Regions from separate parts of the Cytobacillus sp. EB106-05-05-XG126 genome, predicted to be linked through region 2. Evidence: riboswitches for the same ligand, from Rfam matches in the RefSeq annotation. Region 2 holds a riboswitch; the other holds the start of a gene.
The links. Region 2 has a riboswitch for thiamine pyrophosphate ahead of thiW (energy coupling factor transporter S component ThiW). Riboswitches for the same ligand answer to the same signal wherever they lie in the genome.
Positions count from the first base shown of each region.

Region 1 (8,126 bases), on a different contig from region 2:
GTAAAGGTGCTGTCTTTTGAGATATCTATTTTGGTCTCTTCCTCAGATTTCAGGTCTTTTACATAAAAAGCCTGATCCTCAATAAGCCTGCTGAAATCAACCAGCCGCACTTTTAATTCCTTCCCGGACTCAAATGAGAAAGATAGTAGGGACGAGAAATTTACGAGAGCTTTTTCATCTAAGGAAATGTTTTTTTCGTTGTATTCAATTTCATATTGCACTGTCCAGCCATATTGTTTTCCTTTTTCATCAATAAGAGCTTTTGGCTGGGTGGAGGCATCTTTTAATATAGAAGATTTGAATTCCTTAAACTCATCAGATTTTAACACGGCTTTCATGAAATCTTTCTCAGTCAAACCAGCCGAATTACTTTTGGGCTGTGCAGAAACATTGCCTGAGAAAACTAGTAAAATAGTCAATAATAAGAAAATATACTTTTTCATCACATGCCTCCTAAAAAGTATTGTCCAATATAAGATTAACCTATATTTCCATAATTAGGAATGGTGCGATGTGATTATATTTATTTAGTATATTTTATCTAATCTAAATAAAAAAACTGCCTATTTGGTAAAAGCCTTATTTAGGCAGATTAATCAATATTATAGAAGCTTTTTGTATTATCATAAAGCTTCTTAAGGGCGCTGCTGAAAGATATTTCTTTTAGTTCAGCAAGGGCACTGATGGAATGGGCCATCATGGAAGGGTGGGTAGGTTTGTTTTTAAAAGGGCCCTCGAATTCCCATGGGCCGTCTGTTTCTGCCATCAACTTATCCATCGGGTAATTCCGTACGAGGCCCTGTATTTCTTTTTCATACACGATATCTGGAGTAAAGGATATGTAATAGCCATTGGAAATCAGCCTGCTTGCTGCTGCAGTGTCACCTTTAAACCAGTGGAAATGAGCCTTTTTAATCGAATGCTTTTCCAATAAATTGCACACAATCTGTGCATCATCATAAATTGCATGGAGGACGATGGGCTTATCCTGTTTTTTTGCAAGCTTTATGAATTCTTCGAGAAGTTCAATATATCCGCCTGGGATCTTGCTCCCCTTAGGTCTCAAATAGTATGGAAGGCCAACCTCGCCAATAGCAGCCATCTGCTCTGTGTGAATCTTTATCCAGCTGAAAAGATCTGAAATATCATGATCATTGGGCAGTACCTGTTCAGGGTGAAAACCAAAGGCAGGTTTAACAAAGGGATAGATTTCTGCAAGAGCAAGGTTTCTTTTGCAGGAGTTTAAATCGCTTGAAACTGTAACCAGTGAAAGCTTAAACGGCAATTTATGAAACATTTTTTCTAAATCAATATCGCTGTACTTATCAAGATGAATATGGGCATCAATATAATTATCCATGCTGCTGCCTCCTAATGATTTTTCAGCACATGATGAATGCTTCTTTTGCATTCAAGGAAATTTTCATCCAGGAAAATTTCCTCCATTCGCGGCCGCCCAAAAGGCATTTTGTATTCTTGAACCACTCTAGCAGGCTTGCTGCCGAGTATTAATATTCGATCAGAGAGGTAAATGGCTTCTTCGATATTGTGAGTGACAAACAGAATCGTCGGCTTATGTTCATTCCAAATATTGAGAAGCCATTTTTGCATATCAAGACGGGTAAGCTCATCCAAAGCTGAAAAAGGTTCATCCAGCAGTATGATTGGCTGCGGGCTTAATAGTGCCCGGATGAAGGCGGCCCTTTGCTTCATGCCTCCTGATAATTCATGCGGAAACGCATTTTCATAGTCACCGAGTCCGGCTTTTTGAAGCATTTTTCTGGCTGTTTCGGGATCGGGTTTCCCCATAATTTCCTGGCCAAGCAGTACATTCTGAAGGATAGTTCTCCAAGGCATCAGGGAAGGTGTCTGGGGCATATAGCTAATTGAACCGCGTTTGCCGCTGATTTCGGCCTTCCCTAGCATGATGGACCCTTCATCAGGCAGTAGCATCCCGCCAATCAGGTTAAAGATAGTGCTCTTTCCGCTGCCTGATGGCCCTAAAATCGAAACAAACTCCCCTTCATTTACTTGAAAACTCAAATTGCTTAAAACCTGATTTGAATCAAAATTTTTCGTTAGAGAATTAACCGATAATTGTATCATTTCCTCCCACTCTCCCTGGACTTCCATTTAATAAGCAAACGTTCTGAAAGTAATATACCTCCAAAAAGCAGCAAACTTAACAGCATAATCGCAAGTATGGCTACAAAAACACGGTCTGTCCGAAAGGAAGAAGACGCTAGAGTCATATAAACCCCTATTCCGGCTTTGGCTCCGAGCCATTCAGATATTACAGCACCCATCACACTATAGGTCGCAGAGATCTTTAGCCCGGAAAATAAAGATGGAAGGGAATGGGGAAGCTCCAGCTTCCAAAACAGCTGTCCTCTGCCGGCTCCAGCCATCAGCATATAATGCCTGAGATCTCCTGGAGTTTGCCGAAAACCATCCAATGCTGCAACAGTAATGGGGAAGAAGCATACCAGCGTAATGACAATAAGTTTTGGAAGTATGCCAAATCCAAACCATACAACCAGTAAAGGAGCCAGAACAATTATTGGCACATTCTGTGAAAGGATGAGAAGCGGGTAAACAGACTCTCTTATAAAAGGCAATAAGTGCAATATAACAGCTGTAAGCAATCCGATGGCAGTGCCAATGGCAAATCCACATAGTGAAAGCAGGACTGTCGATTGAAGATGCGGGCGGAAGCCCTCCCAGCCCAAAACTGCCTCCTGAATGATATCTGTCGGGGGAGGCAGGAGCCAAGCAGGGACTTCTGCCAGATTTACCGCCATCTCCCAGAGAATGAATAAAAGGAGGAGAACCGCAGCCGGCCTCCACCCTTTTCTGAATACATTGATCATGGACGGTACTTCTCCGTTAAATCACTCATTTCAATTCCAGCGGGCTGATAGAGAATCTTAACCTGTGAGATTACGTTGCTGCTGCCTTTTTCAATCATTTTTCTGTTCATGTCAGCAATGATTTTCAATAAGTGTTCTAAATCGCCTTCCATCGTTGTTTCAAGGGGATGCACTTCGTACTTAACACCGGATTGCTGAATGATACTGATTGCTTCATCAACGTATGGTATAACATTTTCCCCATCTTTTGTTTTTGGTATGATTTGAATGCTTACAAGTGCGTTTGCCATTTAATAACTCTCCTTATTCCGGCAGGAAGTCATTTGTAAATGCTTTGCCGGCATCTAATTCTTTATCTAAAAGACCATTTTCATGCATCCAGTCTGCATAGTTTTCCCAGACCTCAAGCTTTTGTTCTCCCCATCTGGCAGCATCATCCTGATAGCGCGGTGATAGCCACTCCTGGCTCTTTTTGACCAATTCGCTGTCCAGGTCGGGAGCATTCTTTAACAAGATATCAGCTGCTTCCTCAGGCTGGTCGATTGCAAATTCATATCCTTTGGATGCAGCATTTACAAATGCTTTAACAGTTTCCGGATCATCTTCAATCATTTTTTCACTCGTTGCCAGAACAGGCGTATAGTAATCCAGTTTTTCTGAGTAGTCTGTGAGGTAGACCATATTAATCTTTTCCCCCCGAAGCTCAGCTTCTACACCTGTCCATCCGTAATAAATCCATGCGAAGTCTATATCTCTTTTAACAGCGGTAAAAAAATCCGCATCCCCCATGTTAACGATTGAGACCTTATCAACATTGGCGTTTTCCTTCTTCATTAGGGAGTCTATTACCGATTTTTCTACAGGAGCTCCCCAGCCGCCATAAGTTTTCCCTTCAAAATCTTTCGGCGATTCAATGTTTTTTTCAGCAGGGGATGCAAAGCCGGAAGTATTGTGCTGAATAACAGCTGCTATTGAAACCAGAGGCACACCCTGTACACGGGCTTCCGTAATGCTTTCCTGATAGCTGACACCGAAATCTGCCTTGCCTGATGCAGTCAATTGATCTGCACCTGCTTCACCTGGCATGATAATTTCGACATCGAGCCCTTCTTCTTTAAAATAGCCTTTTTCCTTTGCGGCATATAAGCCGGTATGATTGGTATTGGGTGTCCAATCCAATACAACAGTAACTTTTTTCAAACCTTCTTTGCTGTCTGCATCTTTGCCTCCAGTCTGATTATCCGTTCCATTACCGGCACAGCCTGAAAGAAGCAGCAGTGTACAGATAACTGCAATCCACTTTTTCATAAGTAATCCTCCTAAAAACCTTTATGTAATAAGGAAAGTTGATATTAGTCTGCCCTGAAAAATAAAAAACGCCCCGGCATAATACCGGGACGCATATAAAAAAACATTTTATTATGTTTAAGAATATGTTCCCTACGCCGGTATTAGCCAGATCAGGTTCAAAGGGTCAGCATCTTAAGGATGAAGTCTCAACCGGCACACCGGTTCCCCTACATTTCTTGCTATTTAATTTTAACAGGCATGAATACTTTCCATTATTTATTATAGCAGACAATATCAAAATGGACATCATTTTGAACGTTATTTCATTTCAATAGTCCGGCTCTCTTTCCAGGTTTTGAATTTCTCAATTTCACCTGTAATCTGGCTGACGGCAAAACCAAGTACTGCTGCATCATCAAGGATACCCATTCCGATCAAAAAGTCTGGAACCAGGTCGATAGGAGAGACAAAGTATAGGATGGATGCAATAATAAAGATAATTGATTTTTTGGAGATATGCCGGTAATCGCCTTTTGACCATGCCTTAACTAAATCGATCAGCAGCTGAAACTTTTCCCATATATCACTTAACGAAGATTTGTTTTTCTCAGCTTTAAGTGTAGCTTTTTTTAGCAGGCCTTTTGTTTTTTCGGGATCATCCGCATAGCGTTGTGCCCTGGAAGAAAATTTTTTATAGCCGTCCTTATAATCTTTCGTTTCTATTTCAGGCATAGCCATCACTCCTATATTGATAATTCGTAAAAACAGTTATAATCTATTATTTACCGCATACCTGACATGACATAAACATTTAACCAGGAGAAAAAAATGGAAATAGCCTTCAAACCTGTGAAAATATTTTAGTGGGAGCTGGTATTTATGCTTGAGAAATGGCTGAAGGAATCAAATTATACAGTAATACTATCTGGAGCAGGTATGTCAACTGAAAGCGGTCTGCCTGATTTCAGGTCAGCCAATGATGGCTTATGGAACGGGAAAGACCCTGGGAAAATTGCCAGTACTGAAGCATTGAATGAAAATGTGAGGGAGTTTATAGAATTTTATCGGCACCGGGTAATCGGGCTCAAGGAGTGCAGCCCTCATAAAGGCCACTATATTCTTGCTGATTGGGAAAAGAGAGGCATTTTAAAGAGTATTATCACCCAGAATGTGGATGGATTTCATCGGCTGGCAGGGAGTGAAAATGTATCAGAGCTTCATGGGAATCTGCAGACACTCCATTGCCAGGAATGCAAAAAAGAGTTCCCAAGCGAGGGATATTTGCATGGACACGTTCAATGTAATTGCGGGGGGCTGCTTCGTCCTTCAATAGTTCTGTTTGGGGAGATGCTGCCTGAGCAGGCTTTAGATTTTGCAGCGGAAGAATCAGAAAAGGCAGAACTATTTATTGTTCTCGGATCATCCCTGACTGTGACACCAGCCAATCAGTTTCCGCTGATAGCAAAACAAAACGGAGCAAAACTGGTGATTATTAATATGGAACCCACTGATTTTGACTTTTATGCTGATGAAGTGATCCATGAGCGCAAAATTGGTGAAGTTCTCGAAGAACTTGATCGTGCCTTAATGCAGCGGGAGAATGAGAAATTATAAAAACTATGATTTTTTGAGCCAATCCCCTATAATGGACAATGAACATGATTACTGCTGTTTCAAGCGATATGATATATAAGGAGTGTTCAGCATGTTATCAAACATCGGTATTCCAGGCTTAATTCTCATCCTGGTTCTTGCTCTTATTATTTTTGGTCCTAAAAAACTTCCTGAAATAGGGAGAGCATTCGGGGAGACCTTAAAAGAATTTAAGAAATCTACCCGTGATCTCACTAAAGATGATGATGATAAAAGAAAATAGCCTACTGGTTTAGAAACCGGCTTTGCAGACGATTAGTCTTCGAAGCCGGTTTTTCTACTTTTTGGCTTCGAACCGAGTGAATGGGTATAGAAAAAAAGGAAAAGAAAAAATAGTTGACTAACATGTATATACAAGATAGAATGAAAGCGTAAACAGTTCATGTATATACAAGTTAGTTTGTGTGTAATGGATAGATTTATAAAAATCGAGAACGATAATAAGAACCTTATAACTGTTTTTTTCTTTAATATGAAAACGGTAACAGGAGGAGAGTGTAGAATGGCCACAAATAAAGAGTCAGCAGAGCAAATCGTAGAAGCTATCGGGGGAAGGGATAATATCGCTGCGGCCACTCATTGCGTAACAAGGCTGCGTTTTGCATTAAAAGATGAAGGAAAAGTCAATAAAGAAAAGCTCGAAGATATTGATATTGTAAAAGGTTCATTTTCCACCAATGGACAATTCCAGGTTGTAATTGGACAAGGACTCGTTGATAAAGTATATAAAGAAATGACAGATGCATCCGGTATTGGCGAATCGTCAAAAGAAGAAACCAAAAGTGCAGCTGCCGAAAACTTAAATCCCCTGCAGCGTGGAATTAAAACACTGGCTGATATTTTTATTCCAATCCTTCCGGCTATCGTAACAGCTGGTTTGCTGATGGGAATCAACAACATTATGACAGCGCCGGATATTTTCTTCGATGATAAGTCGTTTGTTGAAGTTTATACAAACTGGGCTGATCTGGCGAGCATCATTAACCTGATTGCCAATACTGCTTTCGTATTTCTTCCAGGCCTGATTGGATGGAGTGCTGTAAACCGGTTTGGCGGCAGTCCGCTACTTGGTATGGTACTTGGTTTGATGCTGGTGCACCCAGATCTTTTAAATGCATGGGGCTATGGTGCAGCAGAGGAAGTTCCGAAGTGGAATTTATTTGGTTTTGAAATTGAAAAAGTAGGTTACCAGGGCCAGGTGTTGCCTGTATTATTTGCTTCATATGTATTGGCCAAGATAGAAGTATTTCTGCGAAAAAGAATTCCTGATGCGTTTCAGCTTCTGACTGTCGCGCCAATCGCTTTGCTTATTACTGGATTTCTTTCTTTTATTGCCATCGGACCAATTACATTCACGATCGGCAGCTGGATTACAAATGGAGTTGTCGGAATCTTTGATGCTGTTCCGGCCCTTGGAGGTTTGATTTACGGAGGATTATATGCACCTCTTGTTATCACTGGCATGCATCATACATTCCTGGCAGTCGATCTTCAGCTAATCGGCAGCATTGGCGGCACGTTTTTGTGGCCGATGGTGGCACTATCCAATATTGCACAGGGTTCAGCCGCTTTTGCCATGATGCTGTTAAGCAAAGGGAACGAAAAGCTGAAAGGGCTTGCGCTCACTTCTTCCATTTCAGCGTGGCTGGGTGTAACGGAGCCGGCGATGTTTGGGGTTAATCTTCGCTTTAAGTATCCGTTCTTTGCAGCGATTATTGGATCAGCTGCAGCAGGCATATTCATCACTATTAATGGAGTTAAGGCACCGTCAATTGGAGTAGGCGGCTTGCCGGCATTCTTCTCCATCTTTGCGGAAAACTGGGGTGCTTTCTTTATTGGAATGGGAATTGCACTTGTAGTGCCGTTCGTATTAACTCTAGCTTTCTCGAAATTTAAAAAAGCTTAAATAAAATGATTGATGCCATGGAGTTCTATGATTCCATGGTATCGCCATTTTTAGGCTTGCTCAATATTTTATTATACCGGAGGTTGCATTATGAAGAAGCAATGGTGGAAAGAGAGTGTAGTTTACCAAATCTACCCTCGAAGCTTCATGGACAGCAATGGAGATGGAATAGGAGATCTGCAGGGAATTATCTCAAGGCTTGATTACTTGAAAGAGCTTGGAATTGATGTGGTCTGGCTTTCTCCAGTTTATAAATCACCAAATGATGATAATGGCTATGATATCAGTGATTATCAGGAAATTATGCGTGAGTTTGGAACTATGAAGGATTGGGAACAGCTTCTTGGAGAGCTGCATAAAAGAGACATCAAACTCATTATGGATCTGGTGGTGAACCATAGTTCAGA
Region 1 is NZ_JBYTDU010000001.1:1,845,380-1,853,505, reverse strand. Features, by position in the region: gene AC3WTL_RS09180 (hypothetical protein) at 1-443, opposite strand, end outside; gene AC3WTL_RS09175 (TatD family hydrolase) at 593-1,360, opposite strand; gene AC3WTL_RS09170 (ABC transporter ATP-binding protein) at 1,372-2,106, opposite strand; gene AC3WTL_RS09165 (ABC transporter permease) at 2,103-2,870, opposite strand; gene AC3WTL_RS09160 (thiamine-binding protein) at 2,867-3,160, opposite strand; gene AC3WTL_RS09155 (ABC transporter substrate-binding protein) at 3,174-4,178, opposite strand; TPP riboswitch at 4,291-4,399, opposite strand; gene AC3WTL_RS09150 (YkvA family protein) at 4,479-4,892, opposite strand; gene AC3WTL_RS09145 (NAD-dependent deacylase) at 5,040-5,774, shown strand; gene tatA (twin-arginine translocase TatA/TatE family subunit) at 5,866-6,036, shown strand; gene treP (PTS system trehalose-specific EIIBC component) at 6,316-7,719, shown strand; gene AC3WTL_RS09130 (glycoside hydrolase family 13 protein) at 7,810-8,126, shown strand, end outside.
Region 1: it holds a riboswitch for thiamine pyrophosphate, as region 2 does, so the genes downstream of both, AC3WTL_RS09155 (ABC transporter substrate-binding protein) here and thiW (energy coupling factor transporter S component ThiW) in region 2, are expected to answer to the same signal.

Region 2 (8,126 bases):
ATTAATTTAAAGAACCATAAGAAAGGAGCAAATAAATTGTCTAGAAAAGATGAGCAAAATAAGAAACAGACACAGGGCCCAAAAGAAGAAAGGGAGCTTGTCAATGAGTTTGGAAAATATAAAGGGGATCAGCCGGTTCCGCAGCCTAAGGATTATGATGAGATAGAGTATTAGAAAAAGCAGGATAATCCCTGCTTTTTTAAATCTAAGCCTCTGGCCTTAGATTATTTTAATGCTGAGGGAGCTTAATCCTTCTTGTATTTCTTTTTAAACTATAGGTAAGAAAAGCAAGAAGGGGAAAATGTATGAATGAAAAATTTGAAGTTAGTTTGCATGGTCTTATCATTTTAATATCACTTTCTATGTTGTTTAATTTTTTTCCGACACTTTTGCCTGCTTACAAATGGGTTTTTATTACAGGTATGGCTGCTATATTAGTGATGGATGTTTACTTTATTTCAGCAGGCAGGTTATCCCGATTGAAATACAGCAGACTGGCACTGATTTATATGTTCAGTCTGCTGTTAATCGTTTTTATTGCCTTTTATGTAACAAAAATACTCGTTATGACTGATGCCTATGGGCTAGAGAGTATACTGAGGGAATATGAAGCGGAGGGAAAGCTCATCTTTTTCCTGATTTGCTTTTTACAGCCCATCCTTTTGCCGCTTCCTGAAGCCGTCACACTGCCTGCAGGAAGTGCCGTTTTCGGTCCTGCTGCCGCTGCCTTTCTTGGATTCACAGGTACACTTTTGGGGATTATTGTTATGTTCTGGACTGCAAGGATAGGGGGATTAAAGCTTGTATCGAGGTTTATAAAGGCGCGGCATCTGGACAAATACCAAAAATACATGGAGAGAAATGAAAACACCATACTAGTACTGCTGTTTGTTATTCCGATATTGCCGGATGAGATCATTTGTGTTGGAGCAGGAATGGGTGGTGTTTCATTTAAGAAGTTCCTGGGAATTGCGTCCGTATCCAAAATAGCAACTTCCTTGCTCCTGGCTTACTCTCTTTCATTCGCCAATGCACTATCTTTATCTGGCTTACAGTTTTTACTGGTTGTTTCAATGGTGATAGGAGTATTTTACAGTGTTTTTCACTTTTATAAAAGAAGAAAAGAAGCTATTAGGATTTTCCGTAAGCTTTAAATGGTTCCTCCTATCGCTGTCAGCGAAACTACTCAGGCAACGATAGGATTAATCACTCTAAATAGATGCAAAAATTCCCGATGCTTTGGCAACAACCTGATTCTGATCGTTATAAATCAGGCAATCTGTGTGGCTGAGTGTCCGTCCTCTTTTCACAAGGTGAGCATCGGCAACTAGATATTCCCCTGTCGCCCCCTTTAAGAAACTGACCTTCAAGTCAGCGGTCACCACGGACTGCTTCTGATTTTCATCCGGCTCGAAAATATTCCCCATTGCTACATCCGCAAGAGTGGAAATGATCCCTCCATGCACCAGTCCCGCGCTGTTAATAAAGAGCGGCTGGATGGGCAAAGTGACTTTCATTTTGCTCTCACTGATTCTTTCGTAATGTAATTTCAGAAATTCATCAAAAGGCTGTTTGATTAGCATTTGCTACACTCCAATTTCTTTAAGTTAGGCTGTTTTCGCAAAGTTTGTTGCTTTATATATTTAATTTGCTGAGTTGATTGGAGCGAAAGGTGCGAGATCCTCGAAAATGCATTCGCATTTTCTTCGTGCGGTGTTTACTCAATGGAAACTTGCGGGAGTAGCGTGACAGGTGAGACCCCCCAGACGCGCAGTGTTGAGGAGGCTCACCGCCCGCCCCGCTGTTCGCTGAGCATCCTGGAGCGAAAATCAACGGACAACATTGATAGGCGAAAAAACTATTTTTACGAAAAGAGCCTTAAGTTAACATGGTTATTCCCGATTTTTTGTGAAATCCCTGCTAATTTGCAGAGAAAAGGCTCCAAAATTGTTACATAGTTTCTTAAAATCTAAAAAAGTGATATTATTTTCAATAAATTCAAAAAAAGGCGGGCTGGATGATGGCAAAAGTAGAGAATATTAGTTTCGCAGAAAACTTTCCTATTTCATTTAAGGAACTGGAAGAAGAAGCAGAGAAAGTAATGGGAGCAGGTGGATTTGGCTATGTTCAATCAGGAGCCGGCGGGGAAGAAACGCTGAAAAAGAATATCGAATCCTTTGCAAAATACTCAATAGTACCGAGGATGCTGAGAGATGTTTCAGTGCCTGATATAAGTGTGAAATTATGTGGAAAAACATATCCTTACCCGGTTTTCCTGGCACCAATTGGGATGCAGCGGCTTGAACATAATGAGGGAGAGCTGGCGTCTGCACGGGCAGCAGCTTCGTTTGGAGTTCCTTTTATCCAGAGCACAGTATCCAGTTATTCCATTGAAGAAATCGCAAAGGCAACAGGCTCGAGTCCAAAATGGTTCCAATTATATTGGTCCAATTATGAAGAAGCATCTTTCAGTATGGTTCGCCGTGCGGAAGAAGCGGGGTATGAGGCAATTGTGTTAACGGTTGATACGGTGATGATGGGATGGAGGGAAGCCGATTTAAGAAACAATTTTTCCCCGTTAAAGCTTGGCTATGGTAAAGCAAACTATGAAAGCGATCCCTTCTTTATGGCTTCTCTCCAGGACGGTGATGTCGTACAGGGAATCCTTGATAATATTCATCATCCAACATTAAGCTGGGAACATATTGCCAGATTAAAAGAGAAAACCAGCCTGCCCATTTTATTAAAGGGCATTCTCCACCCTGAGGATGCCAGGCTGGCCGTTGAAAGAGGGATAGACGGTATCATTGTCTCCAACCATGGCGGCAGACAGCTTGATGGAGTGATTGCGGCGATTGATGCGCTTGAACCGATTGCGAAGGAAGTTAAAGGAAGGATTCCAGTATTGTTTGACAGCGGCATTCGCCGAGGCTCAGATGTGGTTAAAGCTCTGGCACTGGGAGCTGACGCCGTTTGTCTGGGGCGGCCGTATGTGTACGGCTTGGCCATTGGCGGGCAGGAAGGAGTTGAAAAAGTGCTTGCCAACTTTATAGAAGAAACAAAAGTGTCTCTGTCTCTTGCGGGGGTGGGGAATTTAAAGGATATTGCTGGTCTGCGGTTAATTCGATAAAACCTTCTTAAAAAAATTCTGGGTTGTTGACAGTTGAGACTGTGTTTAATAGTATACCTATAGGGGTACATTATTAATATGCCATTACTAAAGGAGATGCAGTTATGTTCGATTACACAGCTGAAACCGAAAAATCAATTGAAGAAGCGATATCCTCACTGGAAGGAAGTCTGAAGGACGAAAAGTTCGGAGTTCTATGGCAGTTTAATGTTCAGGAGAAGCTGCAGGAAAAAGGCTTGGAATATAACGAGGCATTCCATGTGTTAGAGGTATGTAATCCGAATGAAGCACATCGCGTTTTAACACAGAATAAAATGGCCGGCTACTTCCTGCCTTGTAAAATTGTCGTCTATGAAGACAAGGGCAAAACGAAAATTGGGATGCCTAAGCCGACAAGTATGATTGAGCTAATCAATGACGAATCTGTTCAAAGCTTCGCAGCAGAAATTGAAGAGCGCTTAATCCAGTGCATCAAGAGAAGTATATAAGTTAAAAGTTTGATGACAGTGCCGGAATAATTTGTTAAGCTTGAAATAGCTTATCAAATTAAATATCTATGTAACTACTAGGGGTGCCCCGAATGTGCGGGCTGAGAGGAAAGCGCTTATAGCTTTCCGACTCTTATGGACCTGATCTGGTTAATGCCAGCGGAGGGAAGTAGGATTTGACAATATGTCGATTCATATACTTAAACCAAGCCGGGTCCTTTGTGGGGATCTGGCTTTTTTGTATACATACTTCTCATCGAGATAAGCAATCAGGCTGCCCTTTTAGAAAGGAGGTTTAGATGAACAGAACCCGATTGTTGACTACGATGGCACTATTTACGGCGATTGGGACACTGGGATCCCATTTGCTCTGGTTTCCGGCAGGTATAGCCAAGGCCTATCCGGTTCAGCATGCGGTAAATGTATTGGCCGCGGTGACTCTTGGACCACTGCCGGCAGCAGCCATTGCTTTTATGATTGCTTTGCTGCGTAATATGCTTGGATTCGGGACGCTGCTTGCGTTTCCAGGCGGCATGATCGGTGCGTTTTTGGCTGGTGTCCTTTATTTGAAATTCGGCCGGAAAATATGGGCTGCCGCTGGCGAGGTTTTGGGCACCGGTATAATCGGAGCATTGTTTGCTGTTCCGTATGCAAAATTTCTCATGGGCAGTGAAGCTGGTGCATTCTTCTTTGTGCCGCCGTTTCTGGTCAGCAGCATTGCCGGTGCGGCGATAGGCTTGTTGGTGTTAGCGAAGGTTAAAGAGAAGAATTTGGTTCAGAATATGTGATGATTTTGGGCTGGAGAAGTAAGATTGGTTAGCAGAGTAAGGGAGAGCAGCATAGCAATCTGACTTTATGAGCGATTTTCAAGAGTTATGGGCGAAATCCAAAATGTATGAGCGAAAAACGTCAAGTTAGACAATCGATAAAAAAACAATTAAAAATGTTAGAAAACTGCTAGGGGCGCTACGGCTGAGATAAGGAGCTTTTCCTTGGTCCCTTGGAACCTGATCTGGATAATGCCAGCGCAGGGAAGCAGTGAGGACCTCATTATATATCCTCATGCTTTTTCCCCGGCAGCTTCTGTATTTAATTAAGGAGGCTATTTTTTATGACTTTTTCAGAAATTCTGCGCAAGGAAAATGAAGATTTGTTTCAGCTGATATTTGAACATCCATTTGTTCAGGGGATCGGGAGAGGGGATGTGCCGAAAGAGGCGCTTGCTCATTACATTAAAGCGGACTTTGAGTATTTGAATGCGTTCATGCATATTTACGGAATTGCGATTTCAAAGTCAGCTGAACGTAAGGATATTGCATACTTTAACCAGCAAATAGAATTTGTATTGAACAGCGAAGTACACCCCCACCATAATTTTTGCCAGCAGATTGGGGTGGATTACGAAGCATTGCAGGGATATCCGCTTCCGCCGACAGCCGATCATTATGTAAAGCATATGATGTATCATGCCCATACAGGCGGCATGGGTGAAATACTCGCTGCATTATTGCCTTGCCCATGGACTTATTGGGAAATTGGGCTTGAGCTCATGAAGCAATATGAGCCAGATGAGAACCATCCGTTTTATCCGTGGATTTCTTTTTATGCAAACCTTAGAGTCGAAGCTGTGACCATGAATATGAGAAACCGTTTGGATGAACTTGCTGAAGCGGCATCACCGGAAGAAAGGCAGCGAATGAAGGATGCTTTCCGAAAAAGCTGCCAGCTGGAGCTTGGTTTCTGGGAGATGGCTTATACCTGCGAAGAGTGGCCGGCGGGCAATCCGGCAGCAGTCAGATAGAAAAGCGTAAGCGACTCGCTCACCCTCGACACCTCGATGTGCAGGCTGCTTGCGCTAGAGAGTTATCGAAGTTCAAAATTTTATACTTTCTTATTTAATAAGAAAAACGCCTGCATCTGCTTTATGGCAGTGCAGGCGTTTTTTCAAAATCCCATCTGTAGTGAGCGGTAATGGGAGTCTTAAAAGAAGATAGTTTTACTTCTGCTGCAAATGGGGTGGAGTTATGTATTACGTATGGAATGCCATCTTTAGTCCGTTTGTCAGATATGAAAGCCACATGGTCGAATTTAGGAGAAAGGAAAACCACAATATCACCCGGCTGCCATTGCTGAAGGTTCTTAACATCTCCTGGAATCAGTTCTGTTGTTAATGACTTTGCGAACCGGCTAAAAAAGATATTCTGGTTTGGTACCCTTCTGAAATCAATGTTCGGATCAGGCTTGCCATGGACTCTTGAATACAAGTCCGTATTTTCGGCGATATCCTGATCAATAAGATCCTTTATGGTTACATCAGCCTCCTGGAAACCTCTCCAAATCACGTCTGTACAGACACCCTCGCCATCGGGCGGATAGCCTCCCGCATAGTAGGCACTTTTATATGGCGTGCGCTGTTCCACTTCTTTTCTGGCTGTCTGGACCATATCAAGCGGATCAGCAATGCCGTTTTGATTTGAATCGGCCTGTGAGTAATCAGAGGGCACCTCCAGTTTCTTTGCAAAAGGATTTCCGAAATGAATGCCGATGGAATCCAGAATGATTCCACCCCGAAAAAAAAGAATGAAAAATAACAGTACTCCAATTATTGAAGTAAATACCTTTTTAACCATAAGTACACCTCACCTATTTTACTGAATAGACGGTATTATTTCCCAATAAGTTACATGAAGGTATGATAAGATTGTTATAACCATTCATAAGAGAGGGGATATAATGGTTCATAAAATAGGGGTATCAGGAAGCGTCATTTTGTCAGACAGCAAGCTGTTTCATAAACTTTTTAAACGTCATTTGCCGCATATTGAGATAGGGGAATTTCAAGATGAGGAATCCTTTCAATGCTTTATTAAATTGCTGGGCAAAACAAACAAAAGCTTTGGTCTTCATTCGCCTCTTTTCCGGGGACAAAGCAAATACGATCTTCTGGAAAAGGTCAGTATGAATCCAGAGGAAGCCTGGATCCAGTTTGAGGCGGAAGTGGAAAGGATGTCCCGGCTTGGTGCTGAATACATATTGGTGCACTTTCCTTATTTTAAAAAGGAAGCAAGTGGGAATCCGGCAGAGATTATTGAGGAGGGACTCAAGAAACTCAGTGCTCTTCAGAAAAAATATGAGATTATGATCGTGTGTGAACCAAAATTAGGATTCAGGCAATCGCCGGCAGGAATCGATTATCTTGACAGTTTTCCAGTAGAGACATGGAAGAAATATGGCCTCAGCCTCTGTATTGATATCGGGGATTATATATTAGCCACGGACGACAAGGCCATAAATTATGCAGGAAAATGGGCTGAGTTTGTGAGAGTTGTTCATTTACATAATGTTGAATACCAGGACGATAAATATATCTGGGTCCCTGTGCATCCATCTCATGAGAATGATGGCCGTCATCATAAAATAAAGAAACTGATGGATTTTCTGGCAAAGGAATGTGAGGATGTGTTTTTTGTCATGGAATATACACCACACACGAACCCTTCGGAAAAAATGGCAGAAGAAGGAATTCAGTGGGCAAGAGAAGTCATTGAGGCCGGGTCTGTCAGGTAGGGGAGCAGGCCTCCCCACATTCCTTCTGCGTAAATTTATATAGGGAGTATGGGAAATTGCCTTGTTTGTATGCTAGTATATATGTGAAATTAATCACAATATAAGGGGAGGGAGTTTATTTCAATGCTGGGATTAAAAATAAAAACGGCCCTGCAGGCTTCCATTCTTTTTACCTTTGGATTTTGGCTTCTCTTTTTCTTTTCAGAAGGGGAACTGTTTTCTTTTTTCCTGATCGTGGTTTTTTTGTACTGTTTATTCGGAAATGTTATATACGGCATTCCGGTTTCATTGCTTTCAGAGTTTCTAACCAGAAATTTGGCAGTATGGCGATTCCCGGCATCTGCATTTTTTCACACCTTTTTAGCTGCTGTGACTTATTTTATTATGGAAGGGTTTGCTTATTATGCAGTAATTGCAGCGGTTCTTTTCTTTTTAGTTGACGAGTGGCGAAAGTGGGACCGTGAGATGCCAGGAGGGAGGAGAATTACCTTAAATACAGCCGGTTTTCTCATCGCTTGCCTGCTGCCGGCAGGGTTCTTTTGGATGCTGCAGCAGGCAGATCTGGAAGAAAAAACGCATGACCTTTATTTGATTCCAAAAGGGTATGCTGGTCAGGTGAGGATTGTTCATGAAATAGAGAATGCTCCTGCGCCTGAGACAGAAGGGGAGTATGATGTATTTCGGGTGAATGACAGGGGATATGCCATTACCTCTTTACCCCAGAGCGAAGGGTATATTGAAGACTTGTACTATTATGTGGATAACAAGGGAAAGCGTGAACCTATACCGGACAGCTGTATTTCACATGGCGGAGCAGGCGGTGTACAGGGAGATGGATATGACTATTCGTATACCTATTTTTCAATTGGCTGTGAGGAAGACATAGCTGATCAGGGCAATGGCCCAGGTATTGAGGATATTCTTTATGAAGAAGGATTGAT
Region 2 is NZ_JBYTDU010000009.1:46,591-54,716, forward strand. Features, by position in the region: gene AC3WTL_RS19680 (hypothetical protein) at 37-174, shown strand; gene AC3WTL_RS19685 (TVP38/TMEM64 family protein) at 306-1,154, shown strand; gene AC3WTL_RS19690 (PaaI family thioesterase) at 1,212-1,583, opposite strand; gene AC3WTL_RS19695 (alpha-hydroxy-acid oxidizing protein) at 2,021-3,130, shown strand; gene AC3WTL_RS19700 (DUF302 domain-containing protein) at 3,235-3,618, shown strand; TPP riboswitch at 3,688-3,803, shown strand; gene thiW (energy coupling factor transporter S component ThiW) at 3,918-4,406, shown strand; TPP riboswitch at 4,568-4,669, shown strand; gene tenA (thiaminase II) at 4,730-5,419, shown strand; gene AC3WTL_RS19715 (DUF1287 domain-containing protein) at 5,541-6,248, opposite strand; gene AC3WTL_RS19720 (TIM barrel protein) at 6,352-7,185, shown strand; gene AC3WTL_RS19725 (DUF6843 domain-containing protein) at 7,309-8,126, shown strand, end outside.